DNA from 3 places in the Camelimonas sp. FR25 genome. Region 3 is predicted to be linked to each of the others. Evidence: riboswitches for the same ligand, from Rfam matches in the RefSeq annotation. Region 3 holds a riboswitch; each other region holds the start of a gene.
The links. A riboswitch is a leader RNA that binds a small molecule or an ion and turns the genes downstream of it on or off. The one in region 3 is predicted to bind cobalamin.
Positions count from the first base shown of each region.

Region 1: another riboswitch for cobalamin. It lies ahead of AC6A67_RS04995 (TonB-dependent receptor); the one in region 3 lies ahead of AC6A67_RS07005 (DUF1636 family protein).
Region 2: another riboswitch for cobalamin. It lies ahead of AC6A67_RS01120 (TonB-dependent receptor plug domain-containing protein); the one in region 3 lies ahead of AC6A67_RS07005 (DUF1636 family protein).

Region 1 is NZ_JCAWFG010000036.1:111,150-120,704, forward strand. It holds gene AC6A67_RS04985 (ABC transporter substrate-binding protein) at 1-225, opposite strand, end outside; gene AC6A67_RS04990 (ABC transporter ATP-binding protein) at 222-1,076, opposite strand; gene AC6A67_RS04995 (TonB-dependent receptor) at 1,078-3,396, opposite strand; cobalamin riboswitch at 3,519-3,741, opposite strand; gene AC6A67_RS05000 (LysR family transcriptional regulator) at 3,895-4,821, opposite strand; gene AC6A67_RS05005 (ABC transporter substrate-binding protein) at 5,139-6,314, shown strand; gene AC6A67_RS05010 (branched-chain amino acid ABC transporter permease) at 6,539-7,414, shown strand; gene AC6A67_RS05015 (branched-chain amino acid ABC transporter ATP-binding protein/permease) at 7,411-9,213, shown strand; gene AC6A67_RS05020 (ABC transporter ATP-binding protein) at 9,216-9,555, shown strand, end outside.
Region 2 is NZ_JCAWFG010000017.1:7,724-17,278, reverse strand. It holds gene AC6A67_RS01135 (ATP-binding protein) at 449-4,144, shown strand; gene AC6A67_RS01130 (response regulator) at 4,107-5,033, shown strand; gene AC6A67_RS01125 (hypothetical protein) at 5,098-5,439, opposite strand; cobalamin riboswitch at 5,693-5,892, shown strand; gene AC6A67_RS01120 (TonB-dependent receptor plug domain-containing protein) at 6,013-7,998, shown strand; gene AC6A67_RS01115 (ABC transporter substrate-binding protein) at 8,240-9,178, shown strand; gene AC6A67_RS01110 (FecCD family ABC transporter permease) at 9,297-9,555, shown strand, end outside.
Region 3 is NZ_JCAWFG010000055.1:21,008-30,562, reverse strand. It holds partial or broken gene AC6A67_RS07020 (ferredoxin-like domain-containing protein) at 487-669, opposite strand; gene cobN (cobaltochelatase subunit CobN) at 744-4,094, opposite strand; gene cobW (cobalamin biosynthesis protein CobW) at 4,104-5,138, opposite strand; gene AC6A67_RS07005 (DUF1636 family protein) at 5,135-5,629, opposite strand; cobalamin riboswitch at 5,666-5,866, opposite strand; gene cobO (cob(I)yrinic acid a,c-diamide adenosyltransferase) at 5,903-6,517, shown strand; gene AC6A67_RS06995 (vitamin B12-dependent ribonucleotide reductase) at 7,425-9,555, opposite strand, start outside.

The DNA.
Region 1 (9,555 bases), on a different contig from region 3:
CCCCAGCGCCAGCATCATGGCGGTGAGGTTTGAGCCCGTCGCCAATGCGCGCCGGGGCGGCGCGGCGAAGCTCACGGCGCGGCCGCAAGACTGCACCGTCACCGGAAAGCCGCTGGCCTCACCCGAAGCCGCCTGCTGCGCCTGCAGCGGCGGCCCAAAACTACAACTCACGGCGCTGGCGACAAGGATGGCGCCCCCCCTCACCCAATGACGGTGGCTTTTCATGACCGCGCTCCATCACGGTGATGGCCGGCGGCGCGCCTGCCTGCGTCGGCCAGGGCGAAGGCGAAGCGCATGCGCCCGCCATCCGGCGCCGAGGCCGGCGCCAGCTCAATGGCGGCGGTGACGCCGAACACCTCGCGAATGACCTCCGGAGTCAGGGCCTGCTGCGGCGCGCCAACGGCCCTGAGCCGCCCATCGCGCATCACCACAATCTGGTCGGCCACCCGCGCCGCCAGCCCCAGATCGTGCACGGTGGCGATAATGGTCAGGCCCGATTGCCGCAGTATCTGCAGGAGCTCCAGCTGGCAGCGGATATCGAGATGGTTGGTTGGTTCGTCGAGGATGATCACGCCGGGCTCCTGCGCCATGGCCCGGGCGAGAAGCACGCGCTGCTTTTCGCCGCCCGACAGTCGGGAGAATGGCGCGTCAGCCAGTGTCGTCAGTTCGAAACGGTCGATCATCTCCGCGACGATCAGGCGGTCACGCGCCGCCCCCTGGCCGCGCCGCCCAATCCCGGACAGCAAGGCGCGCTGGTGCGGAATCCGCCCCATCTCAACCACCTCGGTCACGGTGAACGGGAACGCCGCCGGGCTCTCCTGCAACACGGCGGCGATGCGCCGCGCCGCCTTCGCCGCGTCCATGCGCCAGACATCCTCGCCGTCGAGCAGCACAGTGCCGGCAAGCGGGCGGTGATGCCGGTACAGCGTGCGCAACAGGCTGGATTTGCCGGCCCCATTGGGGCCGACAATCACCGTCACCGCGCCAGCAGGCGCCGTGAACGACAGCTGGGCGATGATGGGGGCGCCGCCGCGCGGGCCCCACGAGACATTGTTGACGCACAGCTCCGGCGCCATGTCAGAACAACGCCTTCAGCGTTACCGAGGCGGTGCGCGGCGGCCCCAGCAATTGCTGGTTCTGCGAACCGGAGGTGGCGTAGACCTTGTCGAACAGATTGGCGACATTGACGTCGAGCGACAGCTGTTCGGTTGGCCGCCAGCGCAGGCCGGCGTTGACCACCGTCCAGCCGGCGCGGCGCAGGGTATTGGCGTCATTGACCCAGGTAGGGCCGACGTAGTTCAGGCCGCCGAACGCCGTCCAGGCGTCATGAAAATTCCAGCTGACCCAGAGATTGCCGAGCCGCTGCGGCACATTTGGCGGGGTGTTGCCGGAAAAATCGCCGCCGGCCTGGACAAAATCATCGTAGCGCGCCTGCAGCAGCGCGCCATTGGCCTCCAGCCGCAGACCATAACCGAGATTGATGGCCAGCGACGCCTCGAGCCCCTGGGCCGATTGCTGGCCGATCTGCCGCACGATGGTCCGGTCGAGCTGGTCACGCGCCAGCAGGTCCTTCTTGACGATGTGATAGCCGGCGAAGGTCGCCTCGCCACGCCCGCCGAGGAAGCTGAGCTTGACGCCCGCCTCATATTGGTCGCCACGCGGCAGCCTCAGATCCTTCTGGCTGTCGGCCAGCGACAGGATGTTGCCGACCGGATCGGTTGCCTGAGAATACTGGGCGTAGAAGGCGAGGTCCGGCACGGGCGTAAACACCACCCCAGCGCGCCAGTTCACCGAATCGAGCGTGCGGGTAAAGCTGGCGCCGGTCGATGGATTGTCGCGCAAAAGTCGCGGCGCATCGTAACGCACGCCAGCCACCACGGCCCATTGCTCATTCAGTTTCAGCCGGTTGTCGATGAACACGGCGTATTGATTTGTGGCGCTGTCCAGCGTGGTTTTCAGCGCATAAGGCCCGAAAAATCCTGGGGCGAAGCCCAGCGGCGCGACGCTGGAAGCGCCGGCATAGGGCGAATTGTTGGTGTTGCGAAAGCGGATGTGATTGAGCTCAAACCCCAGCACGGTTTCATTGGCCATGCCAAAAATATCGCTGCGCAGGGTCAGGTCGTTGCGCGTCCCCACCTGCTCCAGATCATGGCGGATGGCGATGTAATCGCTGCGATTGATCCGGCCGGTGGCGGGGCGAAAGGCGTAGCTTTCCACATTGCGCCAGTCGCGGCCGCTGCTGATGTGGTAGATGCGACTGCTCAGCTCAACGCTGTCAGAGGCGACAAGGCGCGTATGCAGCTGGGTGAAGCTGTCGCGGAACCGGTTGAGGCTGTCGGCGACATTGTAGTTCTGCTTGCGCATGGCGCCAAGCACGCGGCCATCGACCAGCGGCGTGCCGAAATAGCCCGACGGCTCGCTGTAGCCGCTGTCATGCGACAGGGTTATGTGCAGCCGTTCATTGAACTTCCAGCCGAGCGCGCCAGACACGGCGAGGCTTTTGGCGTCGCCACGCTGCATCCAGCCCTGGCTGCCCCGCCCCGAGACATCCAGCGTATAGGCGAAACTGTCGCCAATCGGCCCGGCGCTGCCGGCGGCGAGGCCATACATGCCGTCTGAGCCAAAGCTGGCCTGGGCCTCATTGCGCCGACCTGTAAACAATGGCTTGCGCGGGATGACATTGATCGCGCCGCCAATGGCGCCCTCGCCATACATCACCGAGGCCGGGCCACGCAGCACCTCCACCCGCTCCACCGTCCAGGTGTCGAAGGGGAACGTCACCGTGCCTGAGCCTGGATAGAGGCGGACGCCGTCGTAAAGCCGCGTCACCGAGCCGAGGCCGGTGAAGCCGCGCATGGCCATGGAGGTTCCGCCATTGCCCGGCGCGCCGAGGAAGCTGACGCCTACCGCATCCTGGGCGATGGCGCGATTGAGATCGGTCTGGCCACGATCGCGCATGGTCTGGCCGGAGATGATGTCGACGCTGGCCGGCGTCTCCATCGGCGTCATGGTCAGGCGGCTGCCCGCCTGGGAGGGGACGCGGAGGTTGGGGCCGCCGCTGGGCGCGCCCTGCACCTGGATCGGGTCCAGGCTGACGGTCGGCGCTGCGCCGTCAGCCGCTACGCTTTCGGCGCGGGCCTCAACCACCAGCGCCATCGCGGCGCAAGCCGCGAGACCCGTTGCAAGCCCGGTCGCAAGTCCGGTCGCCAGCCCGGCTGACAATACGGGCGCCAGCGCCGGGCTGGCGACGGAGTCGCGCAAGCGCGCCTTCGACGCCACAGTGGAGACAAGGCCGGGACGTTTGTCGATGATAGGACGGGCGGCGAACGCACGGGCGAATACAGGCTGGCGGACAGCCAGGGAAATCCGGACAATTCCGGACGCAAGGGAGAACATGAGCACACTGCTCCAGCGGCGCGAGTTACCGTCACCGCGAGCAGTCGAAACACCTATCCCCGATCAGGTGGATGCGGCTGACGATCTGCCTTCCATCGGGACACCCCGCCCAATGTGCACGCGCGTGACTACGGCTGACGGCAGGTCTCCTGACTCTCGGGTCATCATCATTCACCGCCTTCCCGGGGCCGCAAGCCCAGTGGCGTATGGGTGAACAACTCGCCGATTACAGTTGCGGGGGCAGTCGCAGAATTGGCGCGTCATGCCCCGGCCACGCCAGCGCATTACGTCCTCACTGCGTTCCCTTTTGATCCTTGCAAAGGAACCGTCGGGCCTATGGGTAGTCCGCGCGCACCGGCCGGTCAATGGCCTTCACGCCCGGGCCATCCCGCGGCCGTGCGACAGCTATGCCTGCATTTCGCCTTCAATGCAATGTTGTAACATTGCATTTCGCACCGTTGACGCCAGCCGCTCTTGCCAACCGCTCTTGCCATCCCCTCAGCGGGCCAGCAGCCTGGCGCGCCAGGCGCCGGCGTCAACCATATCGGAGATGACCTGAGCGAGGACACTGGCTACGGCTTCACTGCCGCGAATATTCATGCTGCGCTGCGACACCACCACCGACAGACGCCAGGATGGCGTCGGGTCGGTGATGGCGATGGCTTGCATGGCGCCCGCGGCCAGTTCTTCGCTGAAGGCGAAGTGTGGCATCACGGCGATGGCGCCCTCCTCACGCACCATGCGACCGATGGCCGGCAGGCTGTCGCAATCCACGGCGTCCAGTTCGAGATCGCGCAGGGCGGCGGCGCGCTCCATCACGGCGCGCAACACATTGGGCCGTCCCGGCAGCACCACCGGATGCGTCAGCAATTCCGCCATCGACACGGCGCCGGTGGCGGCGAGCGGGTGTTGCGGCGCGGTGATCGCCATCAGATCTTCGGCGATCATCTCGGTCCACGCCACATGTTCGAATGGCTTGTGATTATACAGCAGGCAGACGTCGAGCCGGCCCTGTTGCAAGTATTCGTCGAGAAAACTGGTCATCGCCTCCACAAGGTGGATGGTCACCTGCGGGCAGGCGGCGCGCACGGCGCGGAGCAATGGCAACGACAAACCGCGTCCCGCCGAAGCGGGAAGGCCCACCGAGACCCGGCCCGAGGGGGTGAGCGTATTGGCCCGCACCACGTCGCGGGCGCGCTCGACTTCCTGCAGGATACGGATGGCGTGATCGTAGAGTTGCTGCCCCTTGTCGGTCAGCGCCACGCCCCGTGCATGACGCACCAGTAATTCCGCACCGAGATCCTGCTCGAGGTTCTTCATCTGCTGGCTCAGCGACGGCTGCGCCACGCGCAGCACTTCAGCTGCCCTGGACAGACTGTTGTTCTCCGCGATCTGTACAAAATATTTCAGTTGCCGAAGGTCCATGCGGCACTGTCACTGCCGCAGGGGAATGGAGCAATGCGCATATTTGTTCACGGCGCCCTGGAATCGGTCATGCGACGCGCCTATGCCGCTTACGGTAGCATTATCACAGCAGTTACAGTGACATTGGCGCATCATGGCCACATAGAATTTGCCTATATTTTACAAGCATAGGCGCAGCCTATGGCGTCATCGGAAATTCGTCTTTGCCAGCCATGCATTTAATTCACTAGCGTTCTCTGCGGAGTGGGAGCGTGCACAGGCACTTCGCCCCGCCTGTTCAATATATATGGAGAACAGCAGTGACATTTCGCAGTGTTATCCGCGGCCAGGGTCTGGCTGCAACGGCCTTGCTTTGCCTGTCGGCTGGTCTCGCCCAGGCGGCCCAGAAGCCATGTATCGGCAATTCCAACGCCGTCACCGGCCCCGCTGCCTTCGGCGGCGCCGCCGTCAAGATGGGCGCGGAAACCGCCATTGACGAGATCAATGCGGCGGGCGGCGTCCTCGGCGAAAAACTCAAGTTCATCCAGTATGACGACGCGGGCGCGCCGCCGCGCGGCGTCGACAATGTGCGCCGCATCGCCCTGGCCGACAAATGCATCGCCGTACTCGGCGGTTATCACTCCACGGTCACCGTCGCCCAGGCGGAGCCGGTCAATGAAATCGGCATTCCGTTCATCGGCGTGCTCGCCGCCAATACCAAAGCAATCGAGAACGGCGCCAATCCCAATTACATGTTCCGTGTCTCGGCCAAGGACAAATGGGTGGCGCGTTACCTGGTTGAGCAGGCCATCAAGCAGTCAATGACCGGCAAGATCGCTTTCTTCTATGAGAATACCGGCTGGGGCAATGGCGCGCTTCCTGACGTGAAGGACGCCATGGCCAAGGCCGGCAAGGAGCTGGTCGCCATCGAGACCTTCAACTGGAACGATCAGGACATGTCGCCCCAGGCCATGCGGGCCCGTGACGCTGGCGCCGACGTCGCCCTGTTCTGGGCGCTCGACCGCGAAGGCAACCAGCTGCTGCGTTCGATGGACAAGGTCGGCTTCAAGCCCGCCGTCATCGGCGCCTGGGGCATCGCAGGCAATCTTGGCGAGCTGGCTGGCCCGCTGTCCAATGGCGTGCAGGTCATCCAGACCTATACCTTCATGGGCGACATGGACCCGAAGAAGAAGGCGCTGTGGGAGAAGATCCAGAAGAAATATGGCGTGAAGGATCCGTCTGATCTGAAGATGCCCTCAGGCGTCGGCAACGGCTATGACGCCGTCTACATTCTCAAGGCCGCCATCGAGAAGGCCGGCTCGTTCGACTGGAAGAAGGTGCACGAGGCGCTGTACGACGTGAAGCTCGACGGCCTGGTCGCCAAATATGACCCCGCGTTCGACAAATCGAACCCGGAGCGCCAGGACGCCATTCTGCCAGACTACTACAAGCTCACCGCCTGGCATGACGGCAAGCTGCTGCCTGTTGAGCAGACCCCTTACGCGCAGAAATAAACCGCGCGCTTTCGGCAGGCGGCGGAGATCGCCGCCAGCCCCTCGCGTCGCTCACAGCCTGCGCCCCAACAACGGCGCAGGCCCACGCCGCCTGAGAAGGCGCGCCCCGTCACAGCATCGCAACCAGGCGCAATGACGCCGCCGCCGCAGGCCGCTGGCTCCCGCCAGACGGCGCCATGCGTCCGGCGTCGCGCGTGGCCGCCTGCCTGTCGAAGGTCGAAGGCATGACGACAATCCTTCAGTATATCTTATCCGGGCTGGCGATCGGCGGCATCTACGCCCTCGTCGCGCTCGGCTACCACGTCATGTGGTCTGCGGCGCGCGCCGTGAACTTCGCCCATGGCGACACGCTGATGCTGGGCGCGGTGCTCGCGATCATTGGCATTGATCTGGGCATGCCCATGTGGCTGGCCTCACTGTGCGCCATCGCGGCAGGCGGCGTGTTCGGCATCCTGCTGGAGCGGTTCGCCGTGCGACCGTTCACCGGCTCGACCAACGCTATTGGCTGGATGCTCACCACCATCGCCGTCGGCATCATGATCGAGAGCCTGGCCACCATGCACTTCGGCGGCTTCTCGCGACCATTGCCATCGCCTGGCGTGGACAAGGCGATCAGCATTCTTGGCGCAGGCGTCTATCCGCAGGAGCTGGTGATCCCGGCTGTGGCGTTGATGGCCATGATCGGCCTCGCCGCCATGCAGAAGCACACCCTGGTGGGCCGCGCCATGCAGGCAGTGGCGCACAACAAGCAGGCGGCGGCGCTGATGGGCGTCAATGTCAACGCCATCGTCGCCTTTTCCTTTGGCCTCGCCGCTCTGGCTGGCGCTGGGGCTGGCGTGCTGATCGCCCCTGTCACCCAGGCGTCGGCCACCATGGGCCTGCTGCTCGGGCTCAAGGGCTTCGCCGTCGCCATCATTGGCGGCATCACCAGCGCGCCGGGCGTGGTCATTTGCGGCCTTTTGTTCGGCGTCATGGAGAAGTTCGTCGAGGGCTACATCTCCACCGCCTCGCGCGAGATTATCGGCTTCTCGGTGATGATCGTCATCCTTCTCGCCTTCCCCCAGGGCCTGTTCGGCAAGAAGGAGGTGAACAAGGTATGAGCCGCTTCACGCTTCCGGCATTCGCCCTTTTCGCCATCCTGCTGGCCTGTGTGCCGGCCATGGCGGACAATGAGTATGAACTGCGCCTGTTCATGCTGTTTCTGATCTACGGCGTCATCGCCGCGGGACTCAACGTGCTCGTCGGTCTCTCCGGCCTCGTGTCGCTGGGCCAGGCCGGATTGTTCGCCCTCGGCGCCTACACCAGCTCGATCCTCGCCACCCGGCTTGGCTTTGACATGGTGTCGTCGACCATCTGCGCCGCCATCATCACTGGCCTGTTCGGCGCGCTATTGGCCTGGCCGAGCGTGCGGGTGCGCGGCGTCTATCTCGCCGTGGTCACCATCGCCTTCGGCATCATTGTCGAGAACGTCGCCATCGAGTGGCAGTCTCTCACCGGCGGCACCACGGGCCTCAGCTCCATTCCGCGCCCCAATCTGTTCGGCGAACGCATCAGCGGCTACGGCTTCTATGGCGTGCTGGCGGTGAGCCTGTTCATCGCCACGGCTATTGGCCACAACCTCAAGCACTCGCGCTATGGCCGCGCCATGCTGGCGGTGGCGCAGAGCGAGACGGCGGCGAAGTCGCTGGGCATCAACGCCACCGCCGTGCGCACGCTGGCCTTCGTCATCGCCGCGGTCACGGCGGGCGTCGCCGGCAGCTATTACGCCTTCCTCAACTCCTACATCTCACCTGACATCTTCACCTTCCAGGACAGCGTGCGCTTCCTGCTGATGGTGATCCTCGGCGGCGCCGGCACGACCTTCGGCCCGGTCATCGGCGCGCTGATCCTGACCTATCTGCCGGAGTATCTGCAGGACTTCCAGCTGTGGCAGAAGTTCGCCTATGGCGCGCTGCTGGTGGCGGTGATGTTCATTCTGCCCAAGGGCATCCTCGGCTCGCTCGGCAGCCTCGCCGCCCGCTTGCCGCTCACAAGGCTGCAAGGCCCTGGAGAGCCCGCAACTGCCGCCGCCACCCCGGCAGCCGACTTCCTCGGCCGCAACCAGGGCGAGGCCACCGCCGAGCTCGTCGCCACCGACATGACCGTGCGTTTCGGCGGCCTCACGGCGCTCAACAAGGGCACGCTGCGGGTCAAGGCCGGCGAGATCCACGCGCTGATCGGACCCAATGGAGCCGGCAAGTCCACCTTCGTCAACGCCATCTCGGGCTTCTACATCCCGGCGGAGGGCTATTGCGAACTGGATGGCGTCCGCCTCACCGGCCGCAGCTCTTACGAGATCTCGCGCATCGGCCTCGCCCGCACCTTCCAGAACACCGAACTGTTCGGCGAACTGAGCGTGCTCGAAAACGTCATGGTCGGCTATCAGCAGCAGTTCCACTACGGCCTGCCTGACGCCCTGATCCGTTCGCCGCGCTTTGGCCGCGAGGAGCGCGAGGCCCGCGCCGTCGCCAGGGGGCTGCTGGCGTTCGTCAACCTCGGCGATTACGCCGACAGCGAAGCCCGCTATCTGCCCTTCGGCCATCAGCGCCGCATGGAGATCGCCCGGGCGCTGGCCTGCCGCCCCGCCGTGCTGCTGCTGGATGAGCCAGCCGCCGGGCTGACCACCCAGGAGATCGACGAGCTTGAGATCATCATCCGTCGCATCTCGGCGCTCGGCGTCTCGGTGCTGCTCATCGAGCACCACGTCGACCTGATCATGGCCGTCGCCGACACCGTCACCGTGCTCGACTACGGCCAGGTGGTGGCCTGCGACACGCCGGAGGTGGTGCAGCAGAACCCGCGCGTCATCGAGGCCTATTTCGGTGGTCCCGTGGCCGCAGCCAGGGAGAGCGCAGCATGACCATGACCGCCCAACAACCCAGCCCCGCCCAGCCGCTGCTGGAGGTGCGCAACCTGCAATTGCGCTACGGCGCCGCCGTCGCCGTCCGCGACGTGTCAATGTCAGTCAACAAGGGCGAGCTGGTCGCCATCATCGGCAACAATGGCGCTGGCAAGTCCTCGCTGATGCGCGGCGCCATGGGGCTGGTGCGTCCCAGCGCCGGGCAGGTGCTGTTGCGCGGCGAGGACACCACGGCCCTCAGCGCCAACCGCAAGGTGGCGAAAGGGCTGGTGATGGCGCCGGAAGGGCGGCTGCTGTTTCCCGACCAGACAGTCGAGGACAATCTGATCCTCGGCGCCTATG
Region 2 (9,555 bases), on a different contig from region 3:
GCTCCTGCTCGCTGGTCAGGAAACGCGCGGTCAAACGCCGCCGCGCTCCAGGGAAGAGGCTGATCCGCCCGGCGCCAAAAGGCTGTGGGCTGGAATGAGCTCATGCTGCAGAAGTCCGGGGCAGGGCGGCATACGTGAAATTGCGTAGTCGCCGGGCGCTGGCGCTGATGTTGCGGCGCAGGCGCCTGAATAATGGGCGCCAATCCAGGTAAGATCTGATCGCTGGCGCGGGTCAGGCGCCGGGATTACGCGCGTAAGGCGCCGCATTATTGGCGCCCTGCGCAAATGTTCGGCGGGCGTCCCCAAGGTCTGCTGGCTACCGTTACGGGCGGAATCGTCGTCGCCCGAAGCTGTGGCCGTCGTTTTCCGCAAACAACATGGCGAGGGCCAGCAGCAAGGCGGAATTGGGCGAGCGACCGCTGGCGCGGCGACCGCCTGGGGGACGCGGATGGGAGACATGGCAGGCCAGGCGGCCGGAGCGGGCGCCGCTGCTGATGCAGGCGGCGCGCAGCCCGGTCGATACGCCATTGGCGTTTCGGCGCGTCTGACCGCCGCGCAGCGTCCTTCCGCGCGTCAGCAGGAGGCGCTGCGCCGTGACGCCGCCCGACGCGAACAGATCGAGCCACTGGGCGCCGGTGAGACGGCGCCTCCGGCAGGCCTGAGGCCGCAGCGACCAGAACTGCGTCATGCCGCAGCCACGCGCGAGCGCCGCCGCTACAATCGTTGGGTCGCCGACGAAACCATGGAAGATTTCGCCTTGCGCTTCACGGCGCGGCGGGCGCGGCGCTGGGGCGCCGGCCGCGTCGCCTCGACGGCGCTGGGCTCGGTGAGTTTTCTGGCGCTGGAAGCCATTGGCGCGGCGTTGACTTTGGCCTATGGCGCCATGGTGGCCGTCGCCGCCATCCTCACCGTCAGCCTGATCCTGTTCGTGCTCGGCCTGCCGATCTGCCGCGCCGCCGCCCGCTCCGGCGTCGACGTTGACCTGCTGACCCGCGGCGCAGGCTTTGGCTATCTCGGCTCGACAATGACCTCCCTGGTCTACGCCGGCTTCACCTTCATGTTTTTCATGCTGGAATCGGCCATTCTGGCGGAAGCCTTGCGGCTGTTCTTCGGCATTCCGGTGTGGGCCGGATTTCTGGCCGGATCTCTGGTGGTGTTTCCTATCGTGGCCGGCGGGGTGAGACGCATTTCCACCTTCCAGGCCTTCACCGCCTGGCCGTGGCTGCTGCTGCATCTGATCCCGTTCGTCGCCGTGTTCTGGCTCGGGCGCGCGCCAGGCGCGGCGGAATGGCTGGCGTGGCCAGCCCGTGACGTCACCGCTTCCAGCTGGGCGATGTTCGGCGCCGCCTGCGGCGTGCTGTTTGCTCTGGTCGGCCAGATCGGCGAGCAGGTCGATTATTTGCGGTTTCTGCCAGAACCTGTCGACGCGCGCGGGCGGCGGCGCTGGTGGGCGGCGCTGCTGGCCGCGGGGCCTGGCTGGATCATCCCCGGCGCGGTCAAGCTGTTGCTCGGCTCATTTCTCGCCGTGCTCGGCGTGCATCTGACCGGCGTGGCCAGCTCTGATCCGTCGGCGTTGTATCACGCCGCCTTCGCCACTTTGCCGGCGCCTGCGGGCGTGGCGGTGCTGCTCACCGTGGCGTTTGTCGTGCTGTCGCAGATCAAGATCAATGTGACCAATGCTTACGCTGGCTCGATCACCTGGTCGAACTTCTTCGCCCGCCTGACCCGCAGTCATCCTGGGCGGGTGGTGTGGCTGGTGTTCAACGTGGCCATCGCCTTCATCCTGATGTGGGCCGGGGTGCTGGAGACGCTGGAGCGGGCGCTGCTGGTTTACGCCCATTTCGCCCTTGCCTGGGTCGGCGCCGTGTTTGCCGATCTCGCCATCAACCGCCCGCTGAATCTTGCGCCGCAAGATATCGAGTTCCGGCGCGGCTACCTTTACGACATCAATCCGGTGGGCGTCGGGGCCATGGCGGTGGCGGGCGTCGCGGCGCTGCTCGCCGCCAGCGGCCTCGGCGGCGAGCTGGCCCAGGCGTTTTCGTCCTTCATCACCCTGGGCGCGGCGATCGCGGCGGCTCCAGCCATCGCCTGGGCGACGCGTGGTCGCTTCTATCTGGCGCGACAGCCAGACGCCGCCAGCGCCGGCGAGGCCGAATGCTTCATCTGCGACTACAGCTTCGACCGCGAGGACCTGCTGCACTGCCCGTTTTATCGCGGGCCGGTGTGCAGCCTGTGCTGCTCGCTCGAGGCGGCCTGCCACGACAATTGCCGCAGGAGCGCCCGGGTCGGGGCCCAGACCTACCGGCTGCTGCGCCAGATCCTGCCGGGCAAGGCGCTGCAGGTGGTGCGCTCGCTGGTCGGGCGCTTCCTGATCTTCACGACCCTGGCCGCCGGTTCGATGGCGGCGATGCTGGCCCTGCTTGCGCCTGCTGGCGGTTCGGCTGATTTCAACCGCGTGGCGGTGATGGTCTATTGCCTCGCGCTGATCTGCTCCGGCGTCGGCATCTGGCTATTGCTGCTGACCAACGACAATCACCTCAAGGCCTTCACCGAAGTACGCGGCCAGAGCGCCCGGCTGATGCGTGAGATTCGCGCCCACCGCCGCACCGACGCCGCTTTGCGCGAAGCAACCGAGAGAGCCGAGGCGGCCAACAGCGCCAAGTCGCGCTACATGGCCGGCATGTCGCATGAATTGCGCACGCCGCTCAACGCCATCTATGGCTTCGCCCAGGTGCTGGAGCGCAGCGGCGGCCTGCCCGATGAGAGCCAGGCGGCGGTGCGCACCATCCGCAGCTCGTCCGAGCATCTGGCCGGGCTGATCGAAGGCCTGCTCGACATCTCGAAGGTCGAGGCAGGCCGGCTGGCCCTCAATGTCGATCTGGTCGACATCCATGGCTTCCTCGACCAGATCCAGCGCATCTTCACCGCCAGCGCGGCGGAGAAGGGCGTCTCCTTCCTGCTCAGGATTGAGACGCCGCTGCCGCCTCTGGTGCGCATCGACGAAAAGCGGCTACGGCAGATCCTGATCAATCTGTGCTCCAACGCGGTCGCCTATACGGAGCAGGGGGCGGTGACGCTGAGCGTGCGCTATCGCAATGAGGTGGCGCGCTTCGAGGTGGCCGACACCGGCCCAGGGATTCCGCCCGACGAACAGGCCAGCATCTGGAACCCGTTCCAGCGCGGCGCCGCCGCCCGGGCCGGCCACCCCGGTTCGGGTCTTGGCCTGACCATCACCCGTCTGCTCATCGACGTGATGGGTGGCGAGATCACCCTCGACAGCGCCCCCGGCCAGGGCGCGCGCTTCACCGTCCGCCTGATGCTGCCCGCCGAGACGCCAGCGGCGGCGGGCGAGGGCGAGACGCTTGCCGCCGTGCTGGCGGCGCCAGACCTGGCTCTGGCAGGCGCGGGTGGACCGGTTGAGGTGTTGGCGGTGGATGATGATCCGGCGCAGATCCGGCTGATGCGCGCCCATCTGGAGCCGCTCGGCTTCGTCGTGCATGCCGCCGCCAGCGCCGAGGCGGGCCTTGCGCTGCTCGACGAGGTGCAGCCGCAGCTGTTCCTGCTCGACATCGATCTGCCAGGCATGGACGGAACGGTGATGGCGCGGCGGCTGCGCCAACTCGGCCATGTAGCGACGCCGGTGCTGTTTATCACCGGCCATGCCCGCGAGGCCGATGTGCAGGGCGAAGACGATGATCAGGCGCCCGACGGCGTGCTGGTCAAGCCGTTCCGGCTCGACGATTTGTCGGCGCGCATTAGCCGCTTGCTGGCCCCGGACGCATTGGCGCGACGCAATGAGGCGAACGCGGCTGGGCGACCGGCTGGCGCGCCACGGCCCAACGCCGCGGGCGGCGCAGCTGCCGGGGCTGGCTCCGTCGGTGCTGACGCCGACGGCGCTGACGCGGCCGCGCCCGTCGTCACTGTGCGGCGACCGCCATCCGCCGCTGAACTGTTGCGCCTCGCCGAAGAGGGGCGCGCCACCGCCTTGCGCAAGGCGCTGGCGAATCCGCCGCCGTGGCTTGAACGCGCCGCGCTCGACCGTATCCGTGCGGCGCTCGACGTCTTCGACCTGCCCGCCATCGCCCGCCTTCTCAGGGAACGACGCCATGAACCAGCAGGACCTGATCGTATTGGTCGTCGATGATGACCCCGCCGCGCTCAGCGCCATTTGCATGACGCTGGAGCAGGCTGGCTGCTCGACCATCGTCGCCCGCGACGGCGCCAGCGCGCTCGATGTCGCGGCGCGGGTGACGCCGGACCTGATCCTGCTTGATGCGGTGATGCCTGGGCTGGATGGCTTTGAGACCTGTCGGCAATTTCGCCAGGGCGCCCATGCGGTGGATGCGCCGGTGATCTTCATGACCGGGCTCAGCGAGCCGGCGGACATCGTGCGCGGCCTTGAGGCTGGCGGCGTCGATTATGTGGTCAAGCCGGTCAATCACGAGGTGCTGCTGGCCCGCATCACCATCCATGCCCTCAACGCCCGCCGCATGCGGCTGGCCTCGGGGGCGCTCGACCAGTCCGGGCGCTCGGTGTTCGCCGCCCGCGCCGACGGCCAGGTGGTGTGGGCCAGCCATGGCGCGGCGCAATTGCTCGGCGGGGACAAACCGGATGACGCCCCCCCAGGCGCTGCGGTGACTTTGACCCTGCCTGGCCCGGCGCTGGCCTGGCTGGCGGCCGTCGCCGGACGGCCAGTCTCGGAGGCGCCGACGCTGCGCTACCGCGACCGGCGTTTCAGTTGCCTGGGTCGTGGCGGACGCGGCGAGATTATCATTCAGGCTGTGGTCGATCATGAGGGCGATGACGTGGCGCGGCTGCAGGCGCGTTTCGGCCTGACGACGCGCGAAGCCGAATCGCTGCTGTGGTTGACCTTCGGCAAGACCAATCAGGAGATCGCCGACATCCTGGGCATGGCGAGGCGCACGGTGGACAAGCATCTGGAGCAGGTGCTGGGCAAGCTCGGCGTCGACAACCGCACCGCCGCCGCCCTCGTCGCCGACCGCTTCCTCGACCACGCCCGCCATGCGGCGTGACCCTTGGCGGCGTGACCCTTGGCGGCATGGCCTTGCGCTGTGTCGCCATGGCGGCGGGCCCCAGCTACGGCGCAGGCTGGCCTGCTGACTTTTCTTGTGAGGCGCAGAAGACGTGGATGCCCGTGACGAGCACGGGCATGACGGCGGTGGGTGTGGTCAGGTTGGCCGTGGACAGGTTGGGTGTAGTCAGGCTGGGTGTGGTAAGATTGGCCGTGGTCGGGTTGGCTGTGCCGGCTGTGCCGGCTGTGCTGGGTGACCTGGTTGTGGTGGGTGTGTTGCACGTGCTGGTTACGTCGGCCGTGCTGGTGGCGTCGCCGCGACCTTGGCGCGCGAAGTGATGGCGCGAGCGCCAGCGCATCGCCGGTTCGTCAAAAACCACCACCCCAAAACCACCCCACGCCGTCATGCCCGTGCTCGTCACGGGCATCCACGTCTTTGCGGCGCACGTCCCGGTGCGGCCGCCACCCGCTAGCGCAACAGACGCCGCCAACGCGCGCCGAACCGACACAAATATGCAACTGCCCCCGCACAAAAGCCTGCCGCCGCCGCCTCCTGCCGCCTTCTTGCCGACGCCCACTGGCGACGTCATCCGCCACGGCCTAAGGGGCGCCGCCAGCGCCCGTGCCGCCTTGCCCGCATTGACAAGGCCCATGGCGCGGGCCTAAGCGGGCAGGGACGGTTCCTTGTAAAGGATCAAAAGGGAATGCAGTACGGATGGCCCGCCATCTGGATCTGCAGCTGCCCCCGCAACTGTGAGCGGCGAGTTTGCGTCAACAAGCCACTGGACGACCGGGTCCGGGAAGGCGGCGCTGAACCACGACCCGCGAGCCAGGAGACCTGCCGTCTGTCGTGGTCACACGCGAACCCAGGGAGCGGGGGCTTTCCGGAAGGGGACGGCTGACGCATGCGTGGTGGCGACGTCAGCAGAAACCTTGCTCGCGGTGACGTGTCACGAGGCGTCCCGCCGGGGTTTTTGTTTATGTCGTTCCAACGCTCCTCCATCCAGCGCGCGCGCTCTTCCCAGATGGTCGCCAGTCTGATCGCAGGCTGCTCGATCCTGGCGCTGTCCACCGCCGTGGCCCAAGGTCAGCAGTCAGCCCGGCAATCAGTCCAGCAAACGGGGGCCAGCGTCGCCGCAGCGCCGGCTGAGGTGCAGCTCGACACCATTTCGGTATCGGCCAATCTCACCCCCACCGAGATGTCGAAGGTCGGCAGCGCCGTCACCGTCATCACCGCGCAGCAGCTGGAACAGCAGCAGATACGCTTCGTCGCCGACGCGCTGCGTCAGGTTCCCGGCGTCGCCGTCAACCGCAGCGGCCCGGTCGGCAAGCAGACCCAGGTGCGGCTGCGCAATTCCGAGGCCAACCAGACGCTGGTGATCATCGACGGCGTGGTCGCCAATGATCCGGCGGCCGGCTCGGAATATGATATCGCCAATCTGCTCACCGAGGATATCGAGCGCATTGAGGTGCTGCGTGGCCCGCAAAGCGCGCTTTATGGCTCGGACGCCGTCGGCGGCGTCATCAATGTCGTCACCAAAAAGGGCGCGGGCAAGCCGAAGCTCTCCGTGCGCCTCGACGGCGGCTCACGCCAGACCCTGAACGGCGGCGCCAGCCTGAGCGGCGGCGACGAGCGCTTCAATTACGCCTTCGGCGCCAGCGGCTTCAGCACCAATGGCTTCTCGGTGGCCGACCGCCGCAATGGCAATTACGAGCCCGACGGCTATCGCAACGCCACCGGCAACGCCAAGCTGGGCTTCAGCCCCAATGAATATCTCGAATTCAACCTGATGGGCCGCTACACGCGGTTCTTCAACAAGCTCGACGGCTACACCGGCGGCATGGGCGCCTATGACACGGATGAGGATGGCCGCGGCACGCAGCTGTTCGGCCGGGCTGAGGCGAAGCTGAAGCTGTTCGACGGTCGCTGGACCCAGGCGGTCGCCACCACCTACAACGACCAGGCCTCGCGCTACCGCTGGGACCGGCTGCCGAATGGCGAGACGCGCGGCGTGGTCAATGGCTATGAGTACAAGACCAGCCTGCGCTTCGACACGCCGGCCTTCGTCGACGCCAGCCACATCGTCACCTTCGCCGCCCAGCGCAAGGAAGAGCGCTACCGCGCCGATAACGCCTGGTCCAATGTCGACAACCGCATGAATTCCAACGCACTGATCGGCGAATATCAGGGCACGTTCCGCAATCTCACTGTCACCACCAGCCTGCGCCGCGATCTCAACGACCGCTTCAGCGACAGCACCACCTGGCGCGTCACGGGCGCCTATCGCATCGACGAGACCGGAACCAAATTGCGTGGGTCGTATGGCACGGGCGTCAAGAACCCGACCATGGCCGAGCTGTTCGGCTATTCCTCGACCTATCGCGGCAATCCCAATCTGAAGCCGGAAACGGCGCGCGGCTGGGATCTTGGCGTCGATCAGGAGATCTGGGGCGACAGGGTGGTGCTCAACGCCACCTATTTCAACCAGCGCATCAGCGATCTGATCACGGGCGCCGGCTACACCTCGGTCAATCTGCCGGGGACCTCGGCGATCCAGGGCGCGGAGATCGGCCTCACCGTCAAACCACTGACCGGCCTGACCATGGTCGGCTCCTATACCTATACCGATGGCGAAGACTCTGAGGGCAAGCCGCTGCCGCGCCGGCCGCGCAATATGGCCAGCTTCAACGTCAATTATGCCTTCCTCGACAACAAGGCCAACGTCAATGTCGGCGTGGTCTATAATGGGCCGCAGAAGGACTTCGCTTACGACGCCTTCTATAACCAGAGCCTCGTGACCTTGCGCGCCTATACGGTGGTCAATGTCGGCGCCTCCTATCGCCTCAATGACAACGCCGAGTTCTACGCCAAGGTCGATAACCTGTTCGACAGGCGCTATCAGGAAGTCTACAGCTACGGCGTCGCCGGTCGCACGGCCACGGTCGGCGCGCGGATCACCTTCTGAAGCCGGCGGTAGGGCGATGAGCATGAGCGCCAGCAGCATGGGCAGGCCGCGACAGGGGCGCTACGCGCTCAAGGTAGCGGCTGGGCGCCTGCTTGCGCCATTTATGCCCCCGACTTGCAAAGCCGCGACGTTCAAACCCGCTACCTGCCTGGCCGCAGGTATTGTCGCTTGCCTGCTTCTAAGCTACGCGCCGGCATCGGCCGGGCAGAAGGACGCGGCAGCGGGCTTCAGCCAGATCCATATGGGGGAAGCGGACCGCGCGGCATTCCGCGCTCCGCCGCGTCGCATCGTCTCCATCAACATGTGCGCCGACGAGCTGGCGCTGCGGCTGGCGCGGCCTGGGACGCTGATCTCCATATCGCCGCTGGCGCTGGAGAATATCGGCTCCAATGTCGCTGCGCTGGCGCGTGGCGTGCCGGTCAATCGCGGCGCCACCGAAGAGATCGCCGGCCTCAAGCCTGATCTGGTGGTGGCTGGCCGCTACACCACCCGCGCAACCGTGGCGCTGCTGCGGCGGCTCGGCGTGCCGGTGGCTGATCTCGACGTGCCCAATTCGCTTGCCGGCGTGCGCGACCAGATCCGTGAGGCTGGCGTGCTGTTCCACAATGAAGCGGCCGCCAAAGCGCTGACGGCGCGCTTCGATGCGCTGCTGGCGGCGCCGCTGCCCGAGGGCCGCCGGCCCACCGCCGTGGTGCTGCGGCCGGCGGGTTTCACCTCCAGCGAGGGCTCGCTGCTCGACGACATGCTGACCCGCGCCGGCATGCGCAATCTCGCTGGCGGGCCGCTGGCCGGCTATGAGCAATTACCGCTGGAGTTCGTGCTGGCGGCGGCGCCCGAGCTGCTGATCATCGCTGGCGATCCGGATTCACCGCCGGCGTTGGCCAGCGAATTCCTCAACCATCCGGCGCTGCGCAGCCTCAAGGGCCACACCCGCATCGTCGTGCTGCCGTCGCGGCTGTGGACCTGCCCCGGCCCTGGCGTGCTCGACGCCATGACCATTCTACACGACGCTGTCGCCGACTGGCGGGCCAGCCAGACGTTGGGTGACGTGACGCCGTCTCAGCCCGCACAGGAGAAGCGCGCGGCGCTCGAAGCAGCTGGTTCTGTCGCGCCAGTCAAGCTTGCCGCGCCAGTCGTCCTCGCCGCGCCAGCGCCTGCTGGGGCGCGGGCCGGGAGATGACGCCGTGAGCCACCGCGCCTTACATCAGAGCGGCGTCGACCTGGTTGAGCAGAGGCATCGCGCCGACCTGCGCGCGTGGCGTGGGCTGATCGTCCTGCTGGCGCTGGCGGCGCTGGCCATGACCCTGGCCTCGCTGGCCATCGGCTATGCGCCGCTCAATCTCGGCGAGGCGTTGCGTCAGGCGCTGGCGGGAGAGGACAGCGTGGCGGCGCTGGTGCTGACGGAATTGCGCCTGCCGCGCGCCTTGCTGGGGGTGTTTATCGGTTTCAGCCTCGGCGTGTCAGGCGCGGCCATGCAGGGGCTGTTGCAGAACCCGCTGGCCGAGCCTGGCGTCATCGGCGTCTCCGGCGCGGCGGCGCTGGGCGCAGTGTGCATGT
Region 3 (9,555 bases):
CAGCGGGATAATGCCGGGGCCTGCTGCGGGCGTCGGGCGATGCTCTGGCGGTAAAGAGACCAGCGGCGCCAGCATCTGCTCGCGCACGCTCGCATCCACATCGCCGATGCGCGCTGCCTGTCCATGCCGGGCGATCTCGCCAAGCAGTTGCAGCGTCGCGTCACAGACAGCCACGCGGTCGCCGGCATGGCGCGCGCCAGAGGGCTTTCGCCCGCCATTACAGATCGCCCATGGCAGCTCATCCACCCCAGTCGCGACGATGCGAATGTCGGCGATGAGATGCGCGAGGCTGAAGCGCCCGCCACCATCGATGGTGACGCTGACCTTGGGGCCCAAAGCGGCGCTCAGCTCTGACCATAAGGGCGCGGCGGTCAGGCGAGCGGCCAGCGCGCTGGCGTCGGCCCGTTCAGTCGGGTCGCGCCCGGCGATGGGGCTGATATCAACGGGGACGCCGCTGCGCGGCGTGATTCCGGCTTCTGTCAGGTGATGTAGCAGGGCCGGGCCACTGTCGGCGGCGAGGCCGCGAATTTGCACGCCGCCGCGCAGGGTGAGCTCGATTTCGCCATTTCCATGGGCGGCGGCCGCATCCGCCACGGCGATCAACTGCCGGGGCGTTAGCGCCCGGCTTGCCGGGTAAAGCCGCGCCAGCGCGCCGTCGCCGGTGCACATTGGCGCAAGGATCGTCGGGCAGGCGCCGCGACGCAGGGCGTCGCCGCGCATGTCAGAGACTGGGACGCTGGCGCTCATGGGTGCGCCTCCAGTTCAGACAGCAATTGCTCGAGATCGTGATCGACGGCGTTGCGCAGCGGTCGCCACAGATCGCGCCGCCGGGCCTCCTGAAAACGCCGCGCCATGGCGCGCGCCGCCTGTGGGTTCTGGTCGCGCAGGAAATCGCGCACGCGGGCGTCGCCGAGAAAGGCGTCATAGACCGCGCCAATCAGCGCGCCGGACACCGCGCCGGTGGTGGCGGCGAAGATCACCAGCCGGTCGACCGTCTCCGCCAGTTCAGCAGCGCCGCGCGGGCCGTGCCGCATCTGTCCGGCGATAAAGGTCGGATTGGTCGCCCGGGCCCGCACGATGCGCGCCACGGCATGGTCGAGTGTACGCGCTTTGGGTTGGGACGGCACCGTGCTGTCAAGGATGATCAGATCGGGGGTGCGGCCATCATCAGTCCCCATGGCGGCGGCGCTGGCGAAGCCGCCGATGAAGGCGGCGTCCGCCGAGCCGTCGAGCAGATCGCGGGTGGGGTCATCCTGGACGTGGACCAGCGCATCGGCGGCGCTGACAAGGGCGGCGAAGGCGCCAGGGGCGGCGACGCCTTCTGGCTCGGCGGCGACATAGGCGTGGGACGCGTGCTCGCCATAAAGCGCGCCGATCGTCGCCCGGTCCTGCCAGGCGCCCTCGTTCAGCGCCGCCTCGGGACCGGCGCCATAGCCCCCGGTGCCAGGGGCGAAAATGCGCGCCAGATCGCCGCCAGCCCGCCGCATGGCGGCCAGCGGGTTGTCCTCGTCTGGCTCCGCCTCGCGCGCCGCCACGGCGCGCACGGCGCCGTCGAGCAAGGCGATCTGGGTGGCGAAGGCGTCGCGAAACAGCCCGGAGGCGCGGAAGGTGACGTCGACCCGTGGCCGGCCCAGGGCCGCGAGCGGCAGCACCTCTGCGCCGACCACGCGCCCGGTGGAATGATCCCATTGCGGCTTGCAGCCGAGCAGGCAGAGGCCGAGCGCGATCTCTTCGCCGCCTGTGCGCAGGCTGGCGCTGCCGAACAGATCGATGACCATGGCGCGCGGCCAGTCGCCGTTGCGCTGCAAATAATCCGTGACGATCTGCTCCGCCGCCGCCTTGCCGAAGGCGAAGGCTGTCGGGGTCGGCATGACGCGGGGATCGACGGCGTACAGATTACGTCCCGTCGGCAACACGTCGCTGCGACCACGTTCCGGCGAGCCAGATGGACCCGGCGCTACAAAGCCGCCGCCCAGCGCGGTGAGCAGAGCGGCGCGTTCAGTAGCGGCGGCAGCCCTTCGCTCCAAGGGCGCCTCGGGCTCGGCGCAGCCAAAGACATGCAGGCCATCGCGAACCGGGAAATCCTTGAGATCACAAAGCCATGCGTCGATGCGCTGCAGCGCCGTATTAGCTTCTTCGGCGTCATCAACGCCTGCCTCGGCGGCCAGCCCGTGTCGTCGGGCATGGCTGACGATGCGCCCGGCCAGCACATCGCGGCGACGCGGATCCAGCGCCTCGGCGCTGGCATATTCATCGACCAGCTGCTCCAGTTCCAGCATTGGGCCATGCGTCGCCTGACGCACCACGGGCGGCGTCAGATGGCCGAGGGTGACGGCGCCGATGCGGCGCTTGGCTTGCGCCGCTTCACCGGGATTGCTGACGATAAAGGGATAGACCACCGGCGTTGCGCCACACAGCAGCGACGGCCAGCATGTGGCGGTCAGGGCCGTGACCTTGCCAGGCAGCCATTCCAGCGCGCCATGGGCGCCGACATGCACGATGGCGTCGGCGCCAAACACCTGCCGCAGCCAGAAGCAGAAGGCGATCAGCGCATGGCCGGGCGGCAAGCTGGGGTCGTGATAATCGGCGCGGCGGCTGTCGCTGCGGCCCCGGTCTGGCGCCATGGCGACGATGGCCTCGCCCAGGGCGATGACGCGGAAGCAATAGGCAGCGTCGGCAGGCGGCGGCCCCCAGGCCGCGACCACCTCATCCTGAGCTGCTTGCGGCAGCGCGCGGAACATGGCGGCGTAGGCCGTTGCATCGAGGCGCGCATCGGTTGCGGGCCGCTCAAGCGCGCGCATCAGGCTGCGGGCGTCAGCTGGCGGCGGCGCGACGCCATATCCGGTTTCAGCCAGCATTTTCAGCATGAGCAGGGCGCTTTGCGGCGCATCGAGGCCAACTGCATAGGCGGCGCGGCCCTCGACGCCAGGGTAATCGGGCAGCAGCACGGCGACGCGGCGGGCGGCTTGCGGTTTGCGGCGTAGCCCGATCCAGGCGCAGATATGCTCCGCTGTCGCGGCGACGCAGTCCGGTTCGGGGGCATTGCGCAGGGCTGCGTGACCCGCCTCGGCCAGGCTCTCATCCACGGCCTTGAACGACAGCGCTCCGGCAAGGATGCGGCCATCCAGCTCCGGCAGAGCGACATGCATGGCGACGTCAGCTGGCGTCAGCCCGCGCGCGCCGCTCGCCCAGGCTTCCCGTCGGGTAGACGCGACGATGACCTGAAACACCGGAAGGTTGAGCTGCGCAAAGAGATTGTCCGCATCGCCGCCGACGGCGAAGGCGGTTGCCGTCACCAGCGCGTCGGGATGCAGCTCCCTGCAGGCGGCGATGACAGCTGACCTGGCCTCGGTCGCCTTCAGGGACGGGACGAACAGCGCCATGGCCTGGACGCCGCGCTGCTCGAACGCCTTGAGCAATGCGGTGATCGGGGCCTGGTCGTCAGCCAGAAGCATCGAGCGGTAGAACAGCGCCAGCGCCAGCGGTCGGTCGCCATCGCGTTGCTGGTAGAGCGCCTCCAGCGCCACGGCGCCCTTGTCTGGCAGATAGCCGCCGATCGCCGGCATGGGCCGGGCCGGGCCCGTCTGGCTGTCGTGGCCGGCCAGCTTTGCCAGCCAGCGCGTCGCCAGCCGGCGGTTGTCGGCGCCGCCATGGCGGAAGCAGGCGAGCAGTTCTGTGCGCGCCGCATCCGGAACGGTGGAGAGCGCCGCCAGCCGCGCATCGTCGTCCCGGTCTTCGCCCGGCAACAGAGCCAGTTGTACGCCATGGCGCCTGGCCGCCCCGGCGAGCTGCTCGCAGCCATAGGGCCACCAGTCATAGCCGCCGAGCAGCCGCGCCACGATGACCCTGGCGTGGGGCGCCATGCGGGCGATCCACAGATCGACGGACATGGGGTGGCGCAGCTCCCGCAGCTGCGTCAGCCTCAGCTCCGGCAAATCCGCGTCGTCATCCTTCTCTGCACGCCACGCCGCCTCCAGCCCCGCAAGGTCGCTGTCGCTGAACGACAGCATGAGCATGGGCGCCGGCGCCTGCCCCAGATCAACCGGGGCCGCCAGATCGTCCAGGGACGTCGATGTGGTGGCGAGGGTGTGCATGGCGGTGGGTTAGCGCGCGAGCGCCTGGGCGACAGCGGCGCGGTCGAAGCCACTGAGACCGATCACCACCAGCCGCGAGGCCTCGCCATCGCGCCAGGGCCGGTCGAAATAATGGCTCGCCCGCTGGCCGACGGCCTGGGCCACAAGCCGCATCGGCTTGCCGTCGACGCGGACAAAGCCCTTGATGCGCAACACGCCGTCGATGCGGGTGACGCTGGCGATGCGGGCGGCGATGTCCTCCGGCGCGGCGACCGGCGCGATGTCGATGGTGACGCTGTCGAAATCGTCGTGCTCGTGATCGAGCGCGTCGTCGTGATGGGTGCGGCGGTTGTCGATCTCATTCTCTGCGCCGACGCCGAGACCGAGCAGCACGGCGGCGTCGACGACGCCATTGGCCGCCGTGATTATGCGGACGGAAGGCGGGGTATGCTCCTCGAGCAGATTGCGCGCCTGGGCCTGCTGGTCGGCGTCGATGAGATCGGCGCGGGTCATGACGATCAGATCCGCGCAAGCCAGCTGATCCTCGAACACCTCTTCCACCGGATCGTCATGATCGAGCTGTTCGTCGGCCTCACGCTGGGCGGCGAGGGCGTCATGGTCGCCGGTCACCTCGCCATTGGCCAATGCGAGGCCGTCGACCACGGTGATCACCCCGTCCACGGTGACGCGGTTGCGGATCTGCGGCCAGTTGAACGCCTGGATCAGCGGCTTGGGCAAGGCGAGGCCCGAGGTTTCGATCAGGATGTGATCGACGGGCTCCGGCAGCGCCAGAATGCGGTCGAGCGCCGGGGCGAAATCGTCGGCCACGGTGCAGCAAATGCAGCCATTGGCCAGTTCGATGACATTGTCCGCCGGGCAGGACGCCAGGCCGCACTGCTTGAGCAGGTCGCCGTCGATGCCGACGTCGCCGAACTCATTGACGATAATGGCGAAGCGCTTGCCGCCTGCATTCTCCAGCAGATTGCGGATCAGCGTGGTTTTTCCCGCGCCGAGGAATCCGGTGATGACGGAGCAGGGCGTGCGGGTGCGGCTGGCGGCGGTCATGGGGCCTCCTCGGGGGGCGTGAGGTGCGACAAATTGGGAATGCGGGCGATCATGCCGCGCTTCAGCGCCTCGGGGCGCGGCCGAAACGGCATCAGACCGTCGGTGGAGGCGGCGAGAAGCAGCGCGCCAGCGACCAGATCAGCGCCGCTCCCGGGCGTGAGATCGCCGAAGACATAGGTCCACTGGGTGGGCCCGAGAATGGCGGCGCTGAGCCCGCGCTTGCAGTTGGAGAGGCAATTGACGCGGCGGACCACGACGCCATGCGCGGACGCAGCGGCGGCTTCCGCGCTGGCGGCCAGCAGGGCGCCGGCGCGCGGCTGGTCAGTATCGTGTGATTGCAGGCTGGGGCAGGCGGCGCGGCAACTCTCGCACACCACGATCGTCACCAGGGGCGCGGCGCTGGCGCCAGGCGCTGTGGTGACGACGCAGGTTGAACGCTGGTTTGCGTCAGCAACGGCCGCAGTGCGACCGCCATCAGATAAACAAGACACATCGCCCCCAAGCCCGGTAATCCCGCCGGACGGACTGAATGGATAAAGGCGACGGCAGGTTTCCTGGCTCGCGGGTCAGTGTCAGCGCCGTCGCCTTCCCAGGGAGATCCCAGTGGCTTATTGACGGGTGACTCGCCGCTTACAGTTGCGGGTACAGCAGCGGCATTGCCTTTCGGCGCACCGCTTTCCCTCTTGGCTCCTTCCGTGAGGAAGGAGACCGTCGCTGTCGGCCATGTAGTGGCCGCGCGCCCGATTTGTCAACGCGAGGACAGAATGACCGGTGATCGAACGCCTGACGAGCTGCGCCATGCGGAAAAAATGCAGCGGCGCAAACAGGTTCAGGACGCGGAGGTGGCGAGCAAGACCATCGAGAAGGGCCTGCTGATCGTTCACACAGGCCCAGGCAAGGGCAAGTCGACCGCAGCCTTTGGCCTGGCGTTACGCATGCTGGGCCATGGCCGCCGCGTCGGCGTGGTGCAGTTCATCAAGGGCGCGTGGAGCACGGGCGAGCAGCGGGCGCTCGCAGCTTTCGGCGATCTGGTGACGTGGCGCTCCATGGGCGAGGGCTTCACCTGGGAGACCCAGGACCGCGCGCGCGACGTCGCCGCCGCCACCCGGGCGTGGGAGGCCGTGCGCAGCATGATGGCCGACGACAGCTACGCCCTGCTGATCCTCGACGAGCTCAATATCGCCCTCCGCTACGACTACCTCGACCTGCATGAAGTGGTGCAGACCCTCGCGACGCGCCGCCACGACCTGCACATCGTCGTCACCGGTCGCAACGCCAAACCGGAGCTACTGGCGGCGGCGGATCTGGTCTCCGAGATCGCCGCGACGAAACACCATTTCGGCGCGGGCGTGAAAGCCCAGGAGGGGATTGAGTTTTAGGCGGCGGATCGGGCGAGAGGATGGAGCCGTGATGGCGGCGTCCTTGCGCGGGTGGGCAAATCGCCCCCTGGACTGGCGCGTGCGTCTCCGGCGAATTTGCGAATGGGAGCGGTCAGGCCGTACGATGGCTGCGCTCCCACGTTAGGCCCGTTGCACTGGATCTTTTGCCTGCGCGCTGCGTGACAGCGCGAGAATGTCTTGGCTTCCGAACAGGGGTTTGAATGTACCCATCCATGGCCATTTCCCGCCGGATAGTTACTGGCTAAATCGACCACCGCAGCTAGCATACCGACGGCGACAACAGCCGCGCGCTGGTCCAGGTCCCTGGTCGCCCGTTTCAAAGTCCGATCTCCCTGCACCCCCCCGCGTCATGCCTGCGCGCGTCACGGGCATCCACGTGTTTGATCCAACGCGTGGCGCCGCCCCTGCCAACCACAAGGCGCCCAACCTGTACGACCCGCGCGCATAAAGTTGCATCCCGACAGCCGCATCAAAACCAGGAAGACGTGGATGCCCGCGCCGGGCGCGGGCATGACGGCGCAATTGCAGGACTGGTCAAAGATGATTGGGGGGAAGTGTACTTGCCGGGCAGCGCACGACGACGCCAATTCAAAACAAAGAGCGACCCGAGCAAGCCCCCTTTGAATAACTAACTCTAGAGTGAGCGCCGGTCACGTCATGTTCTTTGCATGGCGTCGCCAGGCCTGCTTGCTCCCTAACTAAAGGATAAGGCGTCGCCCCGTCGCGTCGTTGTTGCGCGATCTGCTGCCTGGCGTTTCGCTCATGGCGACACGTCATGCGCCGATTGAATCGCTGGCCTGGCGTCGCGCAATAAATTGCTGAGAGAAAGTCGTGTTTCGCCCACGACGCCCATAGTGGCGTCGTGGGCGAAGGCGCCCCCGCTACCTCACGAGCAGCCGGTCGTGCCGCCGCAGGTGTCGCATTTCAGGCAGGTGCCGTTGCGGACAAGGGTGAAGTTGCCGCATTCGCCGCAGGCGTCGCCCTGGTAGCCTTTCATCAGGGCTTCCTTGCGGCGGTCCGAGGAGGATGGGGCGCTGGCGGCGGCGGCGGGGGCGAACTGGAGTTTGGCGGAAATCGCCTCGGCCACCGTCTCGTCGTCGTCATTGTCGTTGAGCTCGGGCAGCGGCTCCTTCAGCGCCGTGGCGGCCTGGGCGCCGGCGGCGATGGCCACCGGGGCGCCATCGGCGCCGCCGGGGATGGCCAGCAGATTGGTCGGCTGACGGCCACGGACGAAGCCCTTCGACACCAGCGGACGCGGGGCGGGCGCGGCAATGGCCTCGCCATCGGGCTGGCGGCCCTGGGCCGTGCCCTTGCCCATCACGTCAAAGCCGATTTCCGACGGGTCGACATGGGCGAGGTCGTCGCGACCGAGGTACGAGATCGCCAGCTCGCGGAACACATAGTCGAGGATCGACGTGGCGTTCTTGATCGACTGATTGCCCTGGACGAAGCCCGCCGGCTCGAAGCGGGTGAAGGTGAAGGCCTCGACATATTCATCGAGCGGCACGCCATATTGCAGGCCGAGCGAGATGGCGATGGCGAAATTGTTCATCATGGCGCGGAAGGCGGCGCCTTCCTTGTGCATGTCGATGAAGATTTCGCCGAGGCGGCCATCCTCATACTCGCCAGTGCGCACATAGACCTTGTGGCCGCCGACGATGGCCTTCTGGGTGTAGCCCTTGCGGCGCTCCGGCAGCTTCTCGCGCTCACGGATGCGCTGCACCCGCTCCACCACCTTCTCGACGATGCGCTCGGCCACCTGGGCGGTGCGGGCGGCGGTCGGCTGGGCCAGCAGCGTGTCGAGCGCGTCCTCGACCTCGTCCTCATCGTCCGCGATCAGCGCCGAATTCAGCGGCTGCGACAGCTTTGAGCCGTCGCGATACAGCGCATTGGCCTTGAGGCCGAGGCGCCAGGACAGCATGTAAGCGTTGGCGCAATCCTCAACCGTCGCGTCATTCGGCATGTTGATGGTCTTGGAGATGGCGCCCGAGATGAACGGCTGCGCCGCCGCCATCATCTGGATGTGGCTCTCCACCGACAGATAGCGCTTGCCGATGCGGCCGCACGGATTGGCGCAATCGAAGACGGCGTAATGCTCTTTCTTCAGGTGCGGGGCGCCCTCAAGCGTCATGGCGCCGCAAACATGGATGTTGGCCGCCTCAATATCCTTGCGGCTGAAGCCGAGGAAGGCCAGCAGCTCGAACGACGGGTCCTCCAGCCGCTCGGCCGGCACATTCAGCGTGTCGGTGAGGAAGGCTTCGCCCAGTGTCCATTTGTTGAGCGCGAACTTGATGTCGAAGGCGCTCGGCAGCGCCTTCTCCAGCGTGGCGATGGCCTCGTCGGTAAAGCCCCTGGCCCGCAGCGTGCTGTGGTTGACGCCTGGCGCCTGGCCCAGCGAGCCGTGGCCGGTGGCGTAGGCCTCGATCTCGGCGATCTGCGCTTCGCTGTAGCCAAGCCGGCGCAGCGCATCCGGCACGGCGCGATTTATGATCTTGAAATAGCCGCCGCCAGCCAGCTTCTTGAACTTCACCAGCGCGAAGTCCGGCTCGATGCCCGTGGTGTCGCAATCCATCACAAGGCCAATGGTGCCGGTGGGGGCGATCACGGTGGCCTGGGCGTTGCGATAGCCGTGCTGCTCGCCGAGCGTCAGCGCTGCATCCCAGGAGGCGCGGGCGAAGTCGATCAGCCGCGCGTCGGGGCAGGAGGCGGCGTCGAGCGCCACCGGCGTCACGGCCAGGCCCTCATAGCCGCTGGTCGCGCCATGGGCGGCGCGGCGGTGGTTGCGGATCACCCGCAGCATGTGATCGGCGTTGCGGGCGTAGCCCGGGAAGGCGCCCAGCTCCTTCGCCATTTCGGCGGAGGTGGCGTAGGACACGCCGGTCATGATGGCGGTGAGCGCGCCGGTCAGGGCGCGGCCCTCGCGGCTGTCATAGCCCAGGCCCATGGTCATCAGCAGGCCGCCGATATTGGCGTAGCCGAGGCCGAGCGTGCGGAACTCATAGGACAGGCGGGCGATT